Regions from separate parts of the Paenibacillus sp. YIM B09110 genome, predicted to be linked through region 3. Evidence: riboswitches for the same ligand, from Rfam matches in the RefSeq annotation. Region 3 holds a riboswitch; each other region holds the start of a gene.

Region 1 (4,333 bases), on a different contig from region 3:
CGACATTGCCTGCCTTTCTCGCCACGCTTCTGCCGCCTATAATAGAGAAGTTAATTAAGGGCAGTGAGGTGAAAGGCTTCTCGCTGCAGGAAATATCAGCGCTGGGTCAGCTAATTGAATATTCGAACCTTTCCATTACTTCTATGCAAAATTGGGTCAAAAGAGACTTTAAGTCGTATTTTGACTGTCCAAAGGCTGGCAAGAAATATTCCCTTAATCAAGCTGCGCTGTTGTTCATTATCGATGATCTGAAGTCGAATCTCGACTTCGAGTCGATTCGCAAGCTGTTTGAAATCGTGCTCGGCAAGCCGGAGGACGAGTCCCACGATCTTGTCGGCCCTATCGAGCTGTATGCCACTTATACGAAGATGTTCGAAGAGCTCGACGCGAATAACGATCAATTGCTCGATATTACGGGCCATCTAAACGGGCAGCCTCATCAGGACCTGCTTACGGAGGAAGTCATACGAGGTGCAGCCAATCGGTTTGCGGACAGGCTGTCGGGATTGACGGACAAGCAGCGGGAAGCGATACGCAATATTTTGCTGGTAGCTGTCATATCGATTCAAACGTCCTATTTTCATACTCTCGCGAGAAGGTACTGCAATGCGACCCTGTTCCTGAATTCTCCATGAAAAAATAGGAAAAAGGGATGTACATGAGAGGAAATCTGTCCTATACTGTAAGCTGATGTAAAAAACAGACAAACTGAAAAAGGCAAACTTGCCGAAAGGCAGGGACGCAAAGTTATGGGCCTAAGGGGCAAGACGCTATGGCTGCCAGACCGCCAGCAGGTTAGATAAGCTTATTTAGCTATCCGCCGACTGGGGCCTGGATAGCTTTTTTGCTATTTTTCGGACAGACAGAGGGAGCGAGAGAACCAGCATGAAGACAGCATCGTGGGCAACAACAGGAAAAGCATGGCTTGGCAAAGCCGTGCAAACAGCAAAGCAAGTACGCTTGAAAAAGTTGAACGGGAAGAAGATTACGACGAGGTTGTTTATCATCTCGGCCATTATTACGCTATTTAACGTAGGTGCCGGGGCATTCATCTACACCCAGAACTTGTCGGTAGCAAATGCGGTAAATGAGTCCGAGAAGCTGTCCGAAGCTGAGCGCAACTACCAAGCGGTGTCGGGCAAGCTGCTGAAGACGATGCTCCGAATGATCGATGCGATCGAGAACGGTACCGAGGAAGAAAGCGCAGTTGCGATCAAGACGGAGCTGGCAACGATCCCTTCGAGCCTAGAGCAGTTGAATAAGCAGTTCGAAGCTATGGATATTAGATATCCAGCTGAAGAGAATGCCCAGAAATATGTGAATCAGATTAAAGTGCTTGATCTCGCCTATACGAATTTGAGTACGACTTCTATTGATGTCAATGCTTTAACGGCCGAAGAGAAATCGTTGCGCGTGTCGGATTTGATCAGTGTCTATACGATCATTATTGATTTCTCCAAAGAAGCAATGGAGAAAAAATTGTCCGAGGATACTCAGGACACGCAGAAGTCGCTTAACAAAAGCGTAGATAGCGCGAATATCATCATTCTAGTGAATATCATCCTATTGGCCGTGCTTCCTGCTGTTATGATCTTCGGCATTACGCGTTCGATTAAGACGGGCTTGTCCGGCATTATGAAACGGATCGAAGCATACAGGAACAATCAATTCACGGAGCTTCCGAAGCTGCAGCGCGCCGATGAATTCGGAGATATCGACGCATCGCTCGCCGACATGGGCAGTAACCTGCGAGAGACGATCAAAGCGACGATTGACGTGAGCGGTACAGTGCTTGGCGTATCGAATCAGATGACGGAGAAGATAAGCAGCAACCGCGATGCTTCCGAGCAAGTCAAAGGCCAGATCGAATTTGGCAAGACTTCGCTGCAGGCCCAGTATGACGACGCATCTTCGATATCGGCGGTAACCGAGCAAATCTCGGCAAGTTCGGAAGAGATCGCCGCGTCCAGCGAATACATAAATGGCGATATGCTAAAAATGAAGCAAGCATCCCTTAACGGCTCCGAGCAGATGGCGGGCGTTGTATTGAAAGTGAATGAGACGGCGCAGCAGTTCGATAAACTGACGGCCGCCTTCGAATCGATGAACGAACGCTACGGCAATGTTGCGAAGTTTCTTGCAGGCATTCAGGATATTAATACACAGACGAACCTATTGTCGCTTAACGCATCAATCGAATCGGCACGCGCCGGCGAGCACGGCCGCGGCTTCGCGGTCGTTGCTGATGAAATTCGCAAGATGTCCGGTCAAACCGACGCGATATCGAAGCAAATTACGAAGGAACTGGCGCTTATTCAAGCGGATGTCGCAGCCAGCGGTCGTACGATAAGCCAATTCTCGGATGTTATTAAGTCTACCCGCGAGACGTCGGAAACGGCTAGCGAGACGTTCCAGGCGATTGAATCGCAGAGCGGCGTGTTATCTGATCAGATGAGTGAAATTTCGACCGCTATCAGTGAGATTACGCAAGGTATGACGCATATCGTTACGGCTGTCGATAAGCTGCTTGAGAAATCGACGGAAGTGAACGGTCAGATGGAAGGAATAAGCGGCCTGTCCGACACGCAGAACGGCATTTCCGACGAGCTGGGAGAGCTGTCGAAACGGTTGACGGAATCATCGGAGGCGCTTAAGGAGCGCGCTTCGGTATTCAAAATATAGGACAGATCAGTCAGGTCAGGGAGTGCAGAGCGATAACCGCTCTGCACTCTTTTTATTTATGGCAGCAATGAGTGTCGGACATCGATCAATATGTCGATAAAGAAGGATAACGTTCAAAAACAGCGAATGATGAACGTATACTTTATATAGGAGCGGAATTGCCTTTGGGCTGGGTTTAACTTACATATTGGAGACAGGTGATACGATGAGCGAAATGAACTTTCAAGTAAATTTACAGGGCATGATTGAACTGCTCTCCAAGCATCTATATTCGAATCCGGGCGTGTTCGTAAGAGAGCTGCTGCAAAATGGCGTCGACGCTATCACAGCTCGCAGGAAGCTTGGGCATCAATTCGAACCGAAAATTTTGTTTGAGCTATACGCTTCGAAAACAATCGCGATTCATGACAACGGCATCGGCTTGACGGAGCCCGAAATTCACCGCTTCCTCTCGCAGATCGGAAGCACGTCTAAGCGCGAGGAGCTCGATGGGGATGACGACTATATCGGCCAGTTCGGAGTCGGCATGCTGTCCTGCTTCGTTGTAAGCGCTGAGATCGTGCTTATTACACGTTCTGCGCTGGAAGGCGATACGCTGGAATGGCGCGGCCGACAAGACGGCACGTATACGATCCGCAAGCTGAAGCGCGAAGCGCCGATCGGCACAACGATTTATTTGACGTGCAAGGAAGACTATGAGGAATATTATGAATGGTATAAATTAGAGCAGCTTCTGTCTCATTACGGCGAGTTTCTGCCGGTGCCGATCAGTTTGTCCGAGGATCGTTTCGAGCGAAATATTAACGGTGCGCTGCCGCCTTGGCAATTGGACGCTCAGCATGCGCTGGAATATGGCGAGGCTCAGCTCGGTCATCGGTTTCTAGAGGCTATTCCGATCAAGTCGCTTATTGGCGAAGCGGAAGGTACTGCCTATATTTTGCCCTATGCTGTGAGTCTGCAAGCAGAGAAGAAGCATAAAGTATATGTGAAACGGATGCTGCTCTCCGATCAGATGAGCCAACTATTGCCGGAATGGGCTTTTTTCGTCACCTGCATCGTGAATGTTGGGGGACTGAAGCCTACCGCATCTCGGGAGTCATTTATTGAGAACGAGCTGTTCTATACCGTTCGAGACGAGCTGGGACAATGTCTGAAGCGCCATCTGATGATGCTGGCTCTGACTGATCCCGATTTGTTCGAGAAAATCGTGAAGATTCATTACGTTTCGTTGAAGGCGTTGGCCGTGGAGGATGATGAGCTGTACCAGCTGTTCATTCGCCACCTCTCGTTCGAGACGCCTTACGGGATGATGCGCATGGGAGATATTTTGCAGCACAGCTCCAATATCGTTGTTTCGTCAACATTGGATGAGTTCCGCCAAGTGGTACGCGTGGCGAAAGCACAGAATGTTATGGTCATCAACGGAGGCTACGTGCATGACTTTGAGCTTGTGCGCAAGCTAGAGGAGTATGACGAGGCGATTCAGGTCGGGGTTCTTGATCCGATTAACTTCTCTAATCTGTTCCAGGATTTAACGGCTCTAGAGTTTAGGTTAGCTTCGCCCTTTCTGGCCCTTGCGGACAAGCTCTTAGAGCGATTCCAATGTCGCAGCGCTGTGAAACGGTTCGAGCCGAAAGAGCTTGCCGTCCTC
Region 2 (4,333 bases), on a different contig from region 3:
GAATCCGCCAACCCCAAATGCTTCATTCTCTCCCTTATCGCTTGAAGAGCCAATAGCGTTTCAGCATCGAATCGAAGAGGATTTCCTTCAAAGTCGTAATCGTTATAGAAGGCAAAAAATCCGCCGAGCGCCGAATCCGCATGGATATGCGGTCTTTGGATGCCATGCTTTTTCGCTAGTCGCTCTGACACAGCCAAGACTTCCTCAACATTATCTATGCCCATCGCATCCGTCGTCGCTGTCGTTGCCACGATGTACACGGGTACGCCTCCGCTTTGAATAACGCTCTCCATTTTCTCCTCGAGATCCCGAACATCCATGGAGCTGTCTTCTCGCGTACGGATCTTAATCAGATTATTGCTGCCCAGACCCGTTGCTTCCATCGATTTGAACAGGCTGTAATGCGCCGCTTCCGAGCAGAAGGCAAACAAATTGTCAGGTACGCCTGCCTTCGCAGCTTTGGCGTCATATTTATTTATGGCTAGCCGCAGTCCCGTGAAGATGGCCCCTTGCCCGCCCCAAGTCGTATACCCGCCACTTACCGTAGAATCATAACCAATCAATGCCGACATCATGGCAACGACTCTGACTTCGGCCTCCGCTCCAGCAGGTCCGTATACGTCCCACAAGTTATTGCCATTCACCATAAAAGCGGTGAGCATCCCCATGATGCCTGGAATGCTGGCCATGGGCAAAATATTAGTCAAAAAGTATTTCGTATGGTAGGGATGACCATGCAGCAGCTTGAGCAGCTCGCTGTTCACTTCATTTTGCGTGCTGCCGCTAACAGGAATGCGGCTGTTCTTCGTTAGATCCTGATAGAATGTGGCTCCTCTATCTTTTGTTCCTTTTAAATTAACGGAATCGGGATCCTTTAAAGCATCGACCCCTTCTGCGATTTGCCTGAATAGTGCTATAAGATCGTCTCGTTGTCGCTCGTTGCCGTCGTCGCTTGGAAATAAGGTCCGGATATCCATCTCTTGCTCGCTCATTCTCTCCACTCTCTCCTATTTCGATATTCTCTCTTTTTTGTTGTAAGCAAAGAGGCATGCCTATGGACGACCATAGACATGCCTCTGCTAAACCTTTTGCAACTGGCTGACATTTCTTTTTGAGAAGTAGTCCCTATAGCTTTGCGTCTCTCGTCTTTCGACGGATTTGCGTTATGTGATTTTAGGAAAGTTCACCGATACAATTAGTAAACATTTACAGCGAATAGGAACATTCTACTATTTTACATTTCAGATATCAATAGATTTGAAGTATAGATTTTGTTAATTTTTTTAAGAAATCATCATTTTGTCACAATCTTCCTTTGTCCGATATTGTCGACCAATTATGTTTGGTGCAATATTCCTATGAAAAGCAAATAAGCAGGCTTAGGCCGGGTTCATACCCGGCTCCAGCATGTTGTATAAATGCATTTCTTTACCGAATACAAACACGAGCTGGCAGAGGACACTACACTCGATCCAAAATGACTATACCTCTACAGCACCTGTGGTATTGCAGGCTTGATCATCCGCTGGATCAAGACGATTTCCCGAATACCTCTTTCCTATATTGCCAATCAAATTTTAGTGCTGATGCTGCTCTCGAAGGAAACCTCAAATCACAGACAACTTTGGAATTGGATCCAAAAAAAGAGTATCTACCTAAACAATTATATGCCTGTTAAATCATAAGTAATTGACAACATACTGTCATCGAATGCATATTCCTATGAAAAATGAACCTTCAATAAGGCGAAGGTCCATGTTTCTGTGATCCTAAATTTGATTTAACACCAATCGTTCGTTTTGGACTACTGCATCATTCCGTTCAATCGCGCAGGCGATGCCGTTTCTGATCGCCTTGTTTAATCCAGTTCCCGATCTCGCATAACCAAGCAACCTCGTAACTTGTCTTATTAAGTCTTCTTCGGGTAAACTGATTTGTGCCATAAGAACAGCCTTTACCGCATTTGCAACCTCTTCAGCAGGCAAATCTTCGGCTAAACGCCGTTGCATCTCTGTCTGCGCGTTACGGAATAAGCGATATTCGGTGGGCTTCATGCCCTCAGGCCAATAAAATACGTTGCCGTCCATCTCTGTTTTTTCGTGGGTGACCTTAGTTCTATATAGTAGCTCATCAAAACGTCGCTCCAGTCTGGCACCCATACGAGATATTCCCCATGCCTGCAATACACGTTTTGCAAGCAAGCTCCTGCTAATCGGGCCTTCTTCGTTAATGACTTGCTGTAATTGCTCTACAATTTTCTTTGAATTAGAATCAATGAAAAACGATTCCGTATCCGAAATACCCATTCTGCTTAATTGACAAACTTCATACACTGTAACGTTCTCTATGCCACGATGAGCAGATGTCTGTTCCTCTTCACGATTGCCCGACGCCTGTCCTATAACGGGCATGGCTACCAAAAAACGATCGCTCGTTTTTTTTCGGGAAATTATTTTGCTTTCCTCTTTCCCTGCGTTTACCATTGCACTTTCGATCTTGCGAAGCTCAGCCTCCCGGTTCTCCCACCAATCCGGCATCCAGATACGGTGCAAGCTCCAACCAAGCTGCTCTAAAACCTGAATACGCAAATAATCGCGATCCCTTGCCGTCTTTGCACTTGCATAGATCGGTCCATCCAACAAAACGCCTAGACGATATTGATTCGAGAGATGCTTATCCCGTATCGCTGCATCTATCCGGTAACCTGACGCACCTACATACAAATCGGCTTGGTAGCCTAGTTCAGTCAGCTCGTGCAAGAGGCTGCGATGAACGTCCGATAAAGTCGTCAGCTTCGCCGCCGATTCAGCAACTGGAAGTGTGTTCTTACCTTTCTCGGCATACTCCAGAAAAGCCTTTAATCCAAGAACCCCTTCTGAGCTCGTGCGGCTGGCGCTTAGGTGATGGGCATGAAGCGTCGAGAATACAATCATTTCATATCGGGCTCGTGAGACGGCGACGTTCAATCTTCGCCAGCCTCCTTGCCTATTAAGCGGTCCAAAGTTAAGGCTGACCTTCCCTCCGGCATCCGGGCCATAACCAATTGAAAACAAAATAATGTCACGTTCGTCACCTTGAACATTTTCAAGATTTTTCACAAAAATAGGCTCAGGCAATTGGGAGAGAAACACTTCCAACTCGGGCTCTTTCCTCATCGCATCATCAAGCAAGTCCTCTATTAGTGATTGCTGAATGGAGCTGAAGGTAACGACTCCTATGCTTTGATTACGAAGTGACGAGTCTTTCAAACGGTTAATAATTTCTGCGACTACAGCCTCACCCTCAGCCATATTCCGTTTTGTTCTTCCTCGATCGTAATAGCCGCCCGTTGGCCTCCAAGAAACGCTCGATACCGGTTCGTCCGGCGAAGGGAACGTCATTAACTTATTTTCGTAATAGTGTGCATTGCTAAATGCAATCAAGCTCTCATGTCTGCTCCGATAATGCCATGACAGATGCCTCTGGTACATCCCAAGCGCCAAGCAATCATCTAAAATACTCTCCATGTCCTGAAGCAATTGACTTTCTTCATCAACTTCATCATACGACTTGGAGAAAAAGCTTGTAGGCGGCAGTTGCTTCGGGTCACCAACAATAACGGCTTGACGTCCACGTGCCAATGCCCCTACCGCTTGTGCGGTAGGCACTTGAGACGCTTCATCAAAAATAACAAGGTCGAACTGAGCACTCTTCGGATCCAAATACTGTGCTACTGATAAGGGACTCATTAGCATGCATGGCATAAGCCTTGGAAGCAAATTAGGAATTTGATCCATCAGCTTCCTTATAGACATTGCCCTTCCACCGCTACGAATCGCACGCTGCAAAATTCCGGCTTCCGAACTTTGCGCCGCTTCCTGCGTCATTTGTGGCACTCGCGCAGATAAGCGGGCAGCGATCTCCTGCCTCGTTAACTGCTCGAACCTATTGTCCGTTTCACGGAATCGTTTGATTTTGTCTTCGAACAACTGGCCAGAGAATGCCCCCAGTCTCTCATCATGGTCAAATATATAATTCGCGCTAGCTTTGTATAAACCGCGTTCAAAAGCTAGTATCATTTCAGACTCTAACAACGATCCTTGCTCATGTGGTTGAATAAGTGGACTTAGTCCTTCCGCCTCTGCTATCTCGCGCTCACGCCGCCAAGAGCACCAATCACGCAATCCGTTAATATGATTCTCCCACAATTCGGCTTTCTTCTTCATAAATAGATGCCAGCTTGTACCTGCCGCAGCGTCAACAAGCCCATTCCAGTCCAATTGCAGCATATCTCGAAGTTGAACTTCGCAGGTAATCGCTTTGTCCCGAAGAATCATTGTTTGGCTAAAGACCT
Region 3 (4,333 bases):
ATTCCCGGCTGCGCCCCATCTGAATGCAGCTTGAGCAATAAGCGCATGCTCTTCCGCAGGATGCGCAGTCTGTGCGGCGCATCTGTGATTCGCCGCTGCCGCAGCGCAGGCAGCGGAGCTCGCGCCTGCTGCGGCGCAGCAGGCCTCGCCGGTTGCCGGCTTCTGCGGCAACCGCCCCGTGCAGGCGCACGAGCCCGAGCAGCCCAGCCAGCTGGAGCACATCGCTCCAGCCGCCGTCCGCGCCGGGCACGGCCGCGCCCTCAAGCAGCGCCAGCGCTTCGCCCCGCAGCAGCGCGCGCCCTTGCAAGAGCGCCCCCGCCTGCCTCGCGGCGGCGGCTACCCCCTCCAGCGCAGCCCCGCTAACGCTCGCTGCCCCGCCATCCATAAGCTTGCCCGCTGACGCAGCTCGCTCCCAGCGCTCCGCGCCGCCGCGCTTGCTCCGCCGCGCGCCCGCAGCCTCACCGCACGCTGCCGCCGTACACGCGGCAAGCCGGCCGACGACACCCTCGCGATCGCCGCTCCCTCCCCCTCGTTGCTCCTGCTCGCTATTCCAAAGCGCTGCCGCTCGGCAAGCATCTCCGAGCGGCAGCGGATCCTGCCATACCCAGCCCTCATCTGCCGGAGGCCCTCCCCTCCCCATTCGCATCCCGAGCGAGGGCTCGAGCCAATAAAGCCGATCAACTTCAGGCGCAATCGTACAATATGCTCTCCATATTTCATTTCTGCCGACAACATACACATAAGCCCGCATCTTTTCCCCACTCCCCGCATATTGTATTTCTTAGTGCGTCATCATCACTAATGTCTAATGTTTAACAACCAAGCGAACGCAAAAAAAAGCACACCTTGAGCGCATAGAGCGCTGCAAAGTGTGCTTCACTTTCATAACCGTTATAGCTTGAAGTATATACTAAAAAGGCATTTTGGACAAATCGGAAGGATTTTGCAGGTCAATGAGCACCGCCTGATTCGCATCCTTCAGAACACCTTCAGACTGCAGCAGCCACATCAACTGATTGGCATCGCTTTCTCTACTGGATGCGGCTTCGCCTGCATCATCGACTGTACGGCTTCGCCTCATCTGTTCCGGGTATTCATGAACGGTCACTATATGCCCCTTGCGGGCCATCCGATCGACAATCGCAAGCGTTTCCGGCGTCGCGCCATAATCAACAACCGTCACCTTCACTTCCTTTCCCGTCTGACGCGAGAAAGTCAACAGCGAACGCATATACCATTCTATATTATGTTGATCCTCATCGGCTATAAGCACATAATGCCTGCTAGCCCTCTTCCGCCCTTGCCGAATCCAATAAGCCAGATGAACCGACAATGCAGCCGCTATATAGCACCCAAGCACGAGAAGCAGAAGTTTGAGCACGGCGGTCACCTCCTCTATGCGACACTATATGCCGCTCAACGCCCACAGGTTCCGGTAAAAGCGGACAAGTTGAAAAACATACAGTCCTTTTTCCTCTTTCTACACTTTTCGACTTATTTCAGCATAATTCGACATATTTACACTCTTGTAGAAATACCAATATATGTTATCATTTTAGTGCGAACTAGAGCATAAGTAGTATTGAAAAGCAGATAGAGTGAAGGAAGGAGGGGGAACCTCTTTACATTCGTGCTTTTTAGGGAAGCGATGATGTATAATCTGCACCTGGACACTTGGATTATACGGAGCTAGTAGTGTAACCGGCCCTCTTAGAACTAGATTATCCAAATCTAAGAGGAGAGTGAACAATGAAGTTGTTCAAAAAACAGTTTGCGGTCATCATGTCCATCATGCTTGTCTTGTCCATGTTCTTAAGCTCGATCGTTATGGCGCAAGGCACGGATGAGACAAGTCAAGAATCTGCACAGACAACACCTGCACCAGCCTCCGAGAATACAGAGTCAACTGTTGCCCCTTCTGAAGAGCCTGCAACGGAAGAGTCTCCTTCTATTGAATCCTCAATGGTGTTCACTACCCGCGGAGGAGGAGGCGGCGGCGGCGGCGGTGGCGACAATGCATGCGACGAACACGACCGCGACTTATCCGGTATTCAAGGCACTTATGGAGGCCGTGACGAAGATTGTGACGACGGCGGCAATAAATGCATCGGCGGAGACAGCCCGAGGATAACCGGCGGAGTCTTGCAAGGCACTAGTGACGGTGGCCGTAATCATGACTCGAAGTGCGGGGACCTCAAGGTTTACAAAAAATACTACTATGAAGACGGAAAATCAAAGTCACAAAGCGGCGTTACATTCGAAGTATATAAGGGCAACAACCTGATCACTTCAGGTACAACCAATTCTTCGGGTTACGTTTTGTTCAAGAATCTAGAACAGGGCACCTATAAAGTAGTTGAGATTGTTCCCGCTGGTTTCACTACTTCGATCTCTAGCAGCGGCCAAACGGTTGCAGTTAAGAAAAACAAAACGGAAGACATTACAGTGTACAACACGCCTATCCTCACGATAGCAGCTGCTTGTACAGATGATCCAACTAAAGCACGGAAGTGGATCGTTACGAACGAAAGTAATGTTGATGTCGAGTTCAAATGGAAAACAAATGGAAGCTGGCATGAGAAAGATATTGATGGCAATAGCTCTGAGCCAATTAATGTCACAGGCACTCCTAGCTCACTGACCATCAAGTGGGAGAGCGGCCAATACGACAAAACGATCACCCTGCCAAGCTCGGCCGAAGACTGCTCGCCGCCTGACCCAATCGAGCTGAACATCGTAGCCAACGGCTGCTTGGAGAACGAACAGAATACAAGCGCGAGCACTTGGACGGTTACTCGCGGCAACGACGGCAAAGGTTCGATCAGCTTCTCTTACTCCATTAACGGCGGTCCAAGCCAATCCGCAGGACCAATCGCCGCGGATGGCAGCGTAACGCTTACGGGCGGCTCTGCAGACCAGCTCGATACGATCGCTATTACGTGGAGCAACGGTGAAGCCGAGACGCTTCAATCTGATTCCGCATCCGAAACAGCAAGTCAAGATTGCATCACGCCTGAGCCAGAGCCAGACCCGATCGTGCTGAACATCGTAGCCAACGGCTGCTTGGAGAACGAGCAGAATACAAGCTCAAGCACTTGGACGGTTACTCGCGGCAGCGACGGCAAAGATCCGATCAGCTTCACTTACTCCGTTAACGGCGGAACAGACCAGTCCGCTGGACCAATCTCCGCAGGCGGAAGCTTGACGCTTACAGGCGGATCTGCAGACCATCTTGATACGATCGCTATTACGTGGGATAACGGTGAAGTCGAGACGCTTCAAACTGATTCCGCATCGGAAACAGCAAGTCAGGATTGCATCACGCCTGAGCCTGAGCCAGACCCGATTGTCCTTAACCTTGTAGCCAACGGTTGCTTGGAGTCGGATAATGAAGATGGCGAGAGCAGATGGACGATTACTTATCCTACTGATGTAGTAGGCGCTGAAGCAGTCTCCTTCTCATGGGAAGTTAATGGTAACGGAACGATTTATTCCGGCTCGGTTTCGCCTAACGGCTCCACTACGATCACAGGCGGCAGCGCTGACTTCATCGATTCCATCACGATTAAATGGGACAACGGCGTCGACGAGGCACTTGCAACGAAAACAGCTGCAGAAGCAGATGAGGACGATTGCGATCCTCCTCCTACACCGGAGCCTATCTCGCTAAACCTGTCCGTTAACGGTTGTTATGCAGGCGAGCAAGGTTACACAGGTGAAAGACTCTGGACGATTACTCGCGGCAATGACGGCGGCGGTTCAATCGAATTCAACTGGTACTTGAATCAAAATGGTGAAAGCTACGATGACTCCGGTTCGGTGAGCATTACTAGCGGCTCATCCGTCAACGTCTATGCCGGCTCGTTCGGCGAGACAGACGATCTGACTATCTACTGGTCCGACAGCATCGGTTCGAAGTCAATCACAGCGAGCGAAGAATCCAACTGTACGCCTCCAACAGGAGAACCGGAAGATCCAGAGCTTACGATCACCAACGTATGTACGGTGAATCCAAACTCGACCCGCAAGTGGAGAGTGCATAACCCTAGCGGCGAAGCTGTCACCATCTATTGGCACATCCAAGAAGATGGCGAAGAGCAACACGGTGAAACAACGGTCCCTGCCGGCAAGTCGGTAACGATTACGACTGATACGGTATCGACTGAAACAAAAGAAAATACGTTAATTATTTACTACGGATCCTCTGAGCATTCAGAGCGGTTGGTAAGCCAAGGAACACGTTGCGCAACACCTACGCCGGAGTCGACGCCAACGCCAACTCCTTCAACTGAACCAACACCAACTCCTGAAGTAACGCCAAGCACAGAACCGT
Region 4 (4,333 bases), on a different contig from region 3:
CCGATCTTGCCGAGCCCTTCTCCGCTCTGTCCAAGGCCATCCTCGAGCGTGCCTACCTGGTCGGCGACGAGGAATTGCTCCATCGCTTCGCCCATCGGCCGCGTGGCGCTGCGAACCGCCTTCACGCCTTCGGCCTTCGCCAGCTCGCGGCTCGCCTGCTCCAGTGCTGCCAGTCCCTCAGGCGTATCCAGCGGCTGATCGGTCTTCACGACGACCGTCGTTGGCAACGATTCGCCTGGTCCGAATCCCTCCGCAATAATATTGAATGCTTTAACGGAATCATATTTGTCGCCAATCTCGTCAAGCGAATTGAACGAGATCGAGCCTTTGTAAGCAGTGAGGAACGGTACGACGATTACCGCCAATATAACAAGCGCCCACACCGGTTTCTTCAGCGAGAAGTTGCCGACAGCGCCCCATAGCTTGCTCGGCTTATGCTCCAGCGAGCCCTTCGCCGGCCAGAACAGCGCCTTGCCCAGCACAGCCATAAAGAACGGTACGATGGTGAACAGTGCAATAAGCAGCACCGCTACGCCAACAGCGACCGCTACGGCTGAACGATACAACATGAATGTCGAGAAGCCGATCGACGCGAATCCGACCAGCACCGCAAGCCCGGAGAACAGTACGGTTCTGCCTGCCGTGCGATACGTATGAACGATCGCTTCCGTAATGTCGCCGCGATGCGCCAGCTCTTCCTTGAAGCGGCTGATCAGCAGTATGCAGTAGTCCGTGCCAATGCCGAACAATACGGCAACGAGGAAAATTTGCGTAAAGTTGGATAGCGGAAAGTCAGCATACTTCACGAGGAATGCGACTATCGATTGTGAGGTGAGGTAAGTAAAGCCAACCGCCAGCAGCGGCACAATCGGCGCAACCGCCGAACGGAAGACGATGAATAAGATGATAAGAATGAATCCGACCGTAATAAGCTCTGTCTTCTTAAGCCCTTCCTGCGAGCTCTGCACAACATCCTCGGAGATAATCCAGTTGCCCGTATAATAATGCTCAATGCCGATGTCGGACAGCGACTCATACAGACCGTCCTTTAGCTCGACCAGCTCCCGGTCGCCAGCCTCTACGCTCAAAAGTGTCAGAACGGTGCTGCCGTCCTCGGACATCATCTGCGGCTTGAGCTCAGGCGTATCGAAGTGGCTTGTAACCGACGTGACGCCGATCGACTCGCCTTCCGCCTTCAGCTTATCAACGCCGCCCTTCACTTCGGCTAGATCGCTTTCCGATAGGCCGCCTTCTTTATGAAAGACGAGCACGGTCGCCATGCCGCTTGCGCCTTCGTCGCCACCTACTTCCTTCACTAGATCGCTGGCGATATGCGAGGAGTAGCCGTCCGGCACGCCAATCTGTCCTTTCGTGCGTACAAGTTCCCCCATTGCCGGCGCTGTAATCATCAGCCCTGCCGCCAACGCAATCCATAACACAAGCACTAACCACTTTAGCTTCAGTATGACTCTCATTCTCTCTCTGCTCTCCCTTCACGATTACGCTTCATAGCCTTACTGTGGTTTGCCCAGTTCATGAGCGAGCTTCTCGAACGTCTGGATAAACGTGATCGCTTCCTGCTCGTCGAACGGGCTAATATACTTTAGCAGCAGCTCATACATCTTCACATCCATCTCGTCAAAAAGCTGCTCTCCCTCCTCAGTCAGCGCTAAATAAGTGACGCGCCGATCCTTCTCATCAGGCAAACGATAAATCAGATTCTTGTAGAAAAGACGATTAATAATGGCCGTAATCGAGCTTTTGCCCACGCAGAAAATATCAGCCAGCTCCGAGGACGTGCTTCTCCCTTGGCTATGCAAATATCGCAGCGTCGAGAACTGGTCGATCGTCAGCTCTTCCGGCATCAGCTCGCGTATCAAGGCGTTTAATCGACGGTTAACCAAGAAGTGGGCAGCCTCGTAGCGATGTATAATTTCTTTGGATAGTCTGAGATCCATTCCTGCATCAGATCCTCCTTCTGTGTCGCAATAGTCCGAACACCTAGTGACCTCAATGCCTCGGACAAACTAATTCTACTGTAGAACTATTTGATAATCGAACTATATCAAAGACGCGATTCAAATGCAACGTATCAATAATGAACTTATCGTGAACGGACTAGAATTGTCCGATTGATTTTTGCCGCGGAACATTTATATAATATTGGCGAAAACAAAAGGAACGAAATAAATTCATATGGAGGTTGGACGCATGTACGATATTGCAATTATCGGAGCTGGGCCCGCAGGAGCAAGCGCAGCGATCTTTAGCGCCAAGGCAGGCAAAAAAACAGTCATGTTCGAAAATAACAAAGGGATGACAAAACGCGCATGGTTCGAGAACCATTACGGCGTGTCCGAAATCGGCGGTCCTGATCTCATCGAGACAGGCAAGAAGCAGGCGCTCAAATTCGGTACCGAGATTAAGGAAGAAACCGTTCAGAACATCACAGTCATCGAAGGCGGTCTCAAGATTGAATCCGATGGCGGAACTTACGAAGCCAAGCATGTCCTGCTCGCTACTGGAGCCGCAACTGACCTTGCGGAGCATATCGGCGTTCAGACGAAGCCAGGTACAGAGCCGCGCATCAAGACGGTTGTCGCAGTCGATCCAAGCGGCAAAACGAGCATTCCCGGGATCTGGGCCGCGGGAACGGTAGCAGGCGTAAGCGTTCATGCGATCATTACAGCCGGCGACGGCGCCAAAGCAGCTATCAACATCATTAGCGAAATGAATGGCGAACGTTATGTCGATCACGACGTACTGAAAGCATAGTTTACTAATTCACGCAAAAAAAGAAGGATTTTAGAATAAATTGTCGAATATTAGGTGAAAAGCCGGATAGGCAAAGGGCAAACTATGCGAAAGCATAGGACGCAAAGCTACGGGTCTACAGCGTAATCACGCCATGATCGCCGGGTTACCCTAATGATTTGTGACTGCAGGAGGGTGCCGTTTGGCATCCTTTTTTTATTGTCAAATCCAACCATAATCGTTCCATTGACATATTACCAGGAGGCCCGAATTGAGTACTGTACAGCAACCGAAGCGTAATCGATGGATCATCGCCATGTCCTTCCTACTATGCACGTTGCTCGCTTTAATCAGCGAGAGACTTGGCTATCCCTTTCTATATGGCATAACATTCACCTTTACAAGCGTATTCCTGTTAGTCGGACTCCGCTTGTTCGGGTTCTGGCCCGGATTACTGGCCGCCGCAGTCGTGCATACGATTGGGACTCAGCTTATGGAACAATCTCTATTCCATTACATCGGATTGCTGGAAATTGCCATTGTCGGTCTGCTCGTTCGCAAGTACCCGAGTCACCTGTTCGTCTGCGACGCCGCCTTCTGGCTGCTCATCGCCGCCCCGCTAACGTATCTTACGCATGTCGGTCAATATAACGCTATGGGGACCGATCTGATACTCGTTACATCGATTGTGGCGATAAACGGACTGCTGAACGCGCTGTGTGCCGATATTGCCCTGCAATATTTGCCGCTCTCAAGGTGGTCCGGCATCGCTCGCGATTGGCGCAGATCCAGTTCCCTCAACCGCGTCATGCTTCATTTCTCGGTCGTGTGCGTTATACTGCCGTTTCTATTGAATATTTACATTAGCAGCACAGGCTCATTCAAGGAAGCCAGCCGCCACGCCGAGCAGCTATCCAGCAGCGTAGCTTCGATGATCGGAAGAGAGTATATGGAGAGCAGGATCCGATATGAAGATAATAAGTCTGAGGCCACGCTTGCATACCTGCAATCGCTGATTGCCAAGCATTCGTCCGCTCTATATACAATTACCATTACAGATGGAAGCGGCACCGTCATCCCTTGGAACGGCAGCATCCGTAATGACACCTCAAGCTACCGGATTAACAAAGCGTTAAGCAACAACCTTCAATTGCTTATTCCTGTACTTAAAGAGCATCCGCTCCATATCTCGACTTGGCATGAAGGAAAGTTCCGTTACGCCTCGTCCATCCATGATACGGGCCTCATGATCCATATCGATATTCCTTTACATAACTATCAATACTATCTTTTTAATAAATACATCACGCATTTCATTTATTTAATTACACTCGCCTTATTCGCTGCGCTTGTTGCGTTCTTCATTAACCGCTGGCTAGGCAGAAGCTTGAAGCGATTAGCCGAAGCGACGAACAATCTGCCGAGCCGCCTGAAGCAGGAAGACTTGATCGAATGGCCGTCCAGCAATATTTTCGAGATTCACGCCTTAATTAGCAACTTCAAGCAAATGGCGGTCAATCTCGTCCATATGTTCGGTGAGACGCAGAAAAACAGCGAGCGCCTGCAAGCTCAAGCGTAT

Evidence for each region. Region 3 has a riboswitch for cyclic di-GMP ahead of V8F51_RS26870 (SpaA isopeptide-forming pilin-related protein). Riboswitches for the same ligand answer to the same signal wherever they lie in the genome.
Region 1: another riboswitch for cyclic di-GMP. It lies ahead of V8F51_RS03085 (methyl-accepting chemotaxis protein); the one in region 3 lies ahead of V8F51_RS26870 (SpaA isopeptide-forming pilin-related protein).
Region 2: another riboswitch for cyclic di-GMP. It lies ahead of V8F51_RS22265 (pyridoxal phosphate-dependent decarboxylase family protein); the one in region 3 lies ahead of V8F51_RS26870 (SpaA isopeptide-forming pilin-related protein).
Region 4: another riboswitch for cyclic di-GMP. It lies ahead of V8F51_RS13750 (putative bifunctional diguanylate cyclase/phosphodiesterase); the one in region 3 lies ahead of V8F51_RS26870 (SpaA isopeptide-forming pilin-related protein).

What each region holds. Positions count from the first base shown of each region.
Region 1 covers NZ_JBANSP010000002.1:186,082-190,414, forward strand. The annotation lists gene V8F51_RS03080 (DUF1836 domain-containing protein) at 1-635, shown strand, start outside; cyclic di-GMP riboswitch class I at 707-792, shown strand; gene V8F51_RS03085 (methyl-accepting chemotaxis protein) at 886-2,682, shown strand; gene V8F51_RS03090 (HSP90 family protein) at 2,888-4,333, shown strand, end outside.
Region 2 covers NZ_JBANSP010000017.1:137,869-142,201, reverse strand. The annotation lists gene V8F51_RS22265 (pyridoxal phosphate-dependent decarboxylase family protein) at 1-992, opposite strand, end outside; cyclic di-GMP riboswitch class I at 1,087-1,173, opposite strand; gene V8F51_RS22260 (DUF3320 domain-containing protein) at 1,770-4,333, opposite strand, start outside.
Region 3 covers NZ_JBANSP010000028.1:38,426-42,758, reverse strand. The annotation lists gene V8F51_RS26880 (DEAD/DEAH box helicase) at 1-751, opposite strand, end outside; gene V8F51_RS26875 (hypothetical protein) at 911-1,381, opposite strand; cyclic di-GMP riboswitch class II at 1,635-1,716, shown strand; gene V8F51_RS26870 (SpaA isopeptide-forming pilin-related protein) at 1,750-4,333, shown strand, end outside.
Region 4 covers NZ_JBANSP010000007.1:330,399-334,731, reverse strand. The annotation lists gene V8F51_RS13765 (MMPL family transporter) at 1-1,475, opposite strand, end outside; gene V8F51_RS13760 (MarR family winged helix-turn-helix transcriptional regulator) at 1,515-1,958, opposite strand; gene V8F51_RS13755 (FAD-dependent oxidoreductase) at 2,212-2,775, shown strand; cyclic di-GMP riboswitch class I at 2,842-2,928, shown strand; gene V8F51_RS13750 (putative bifunctional diguanylate cyclase/phosphodiesterase) at 3,026-4,333, shown strand, end outside.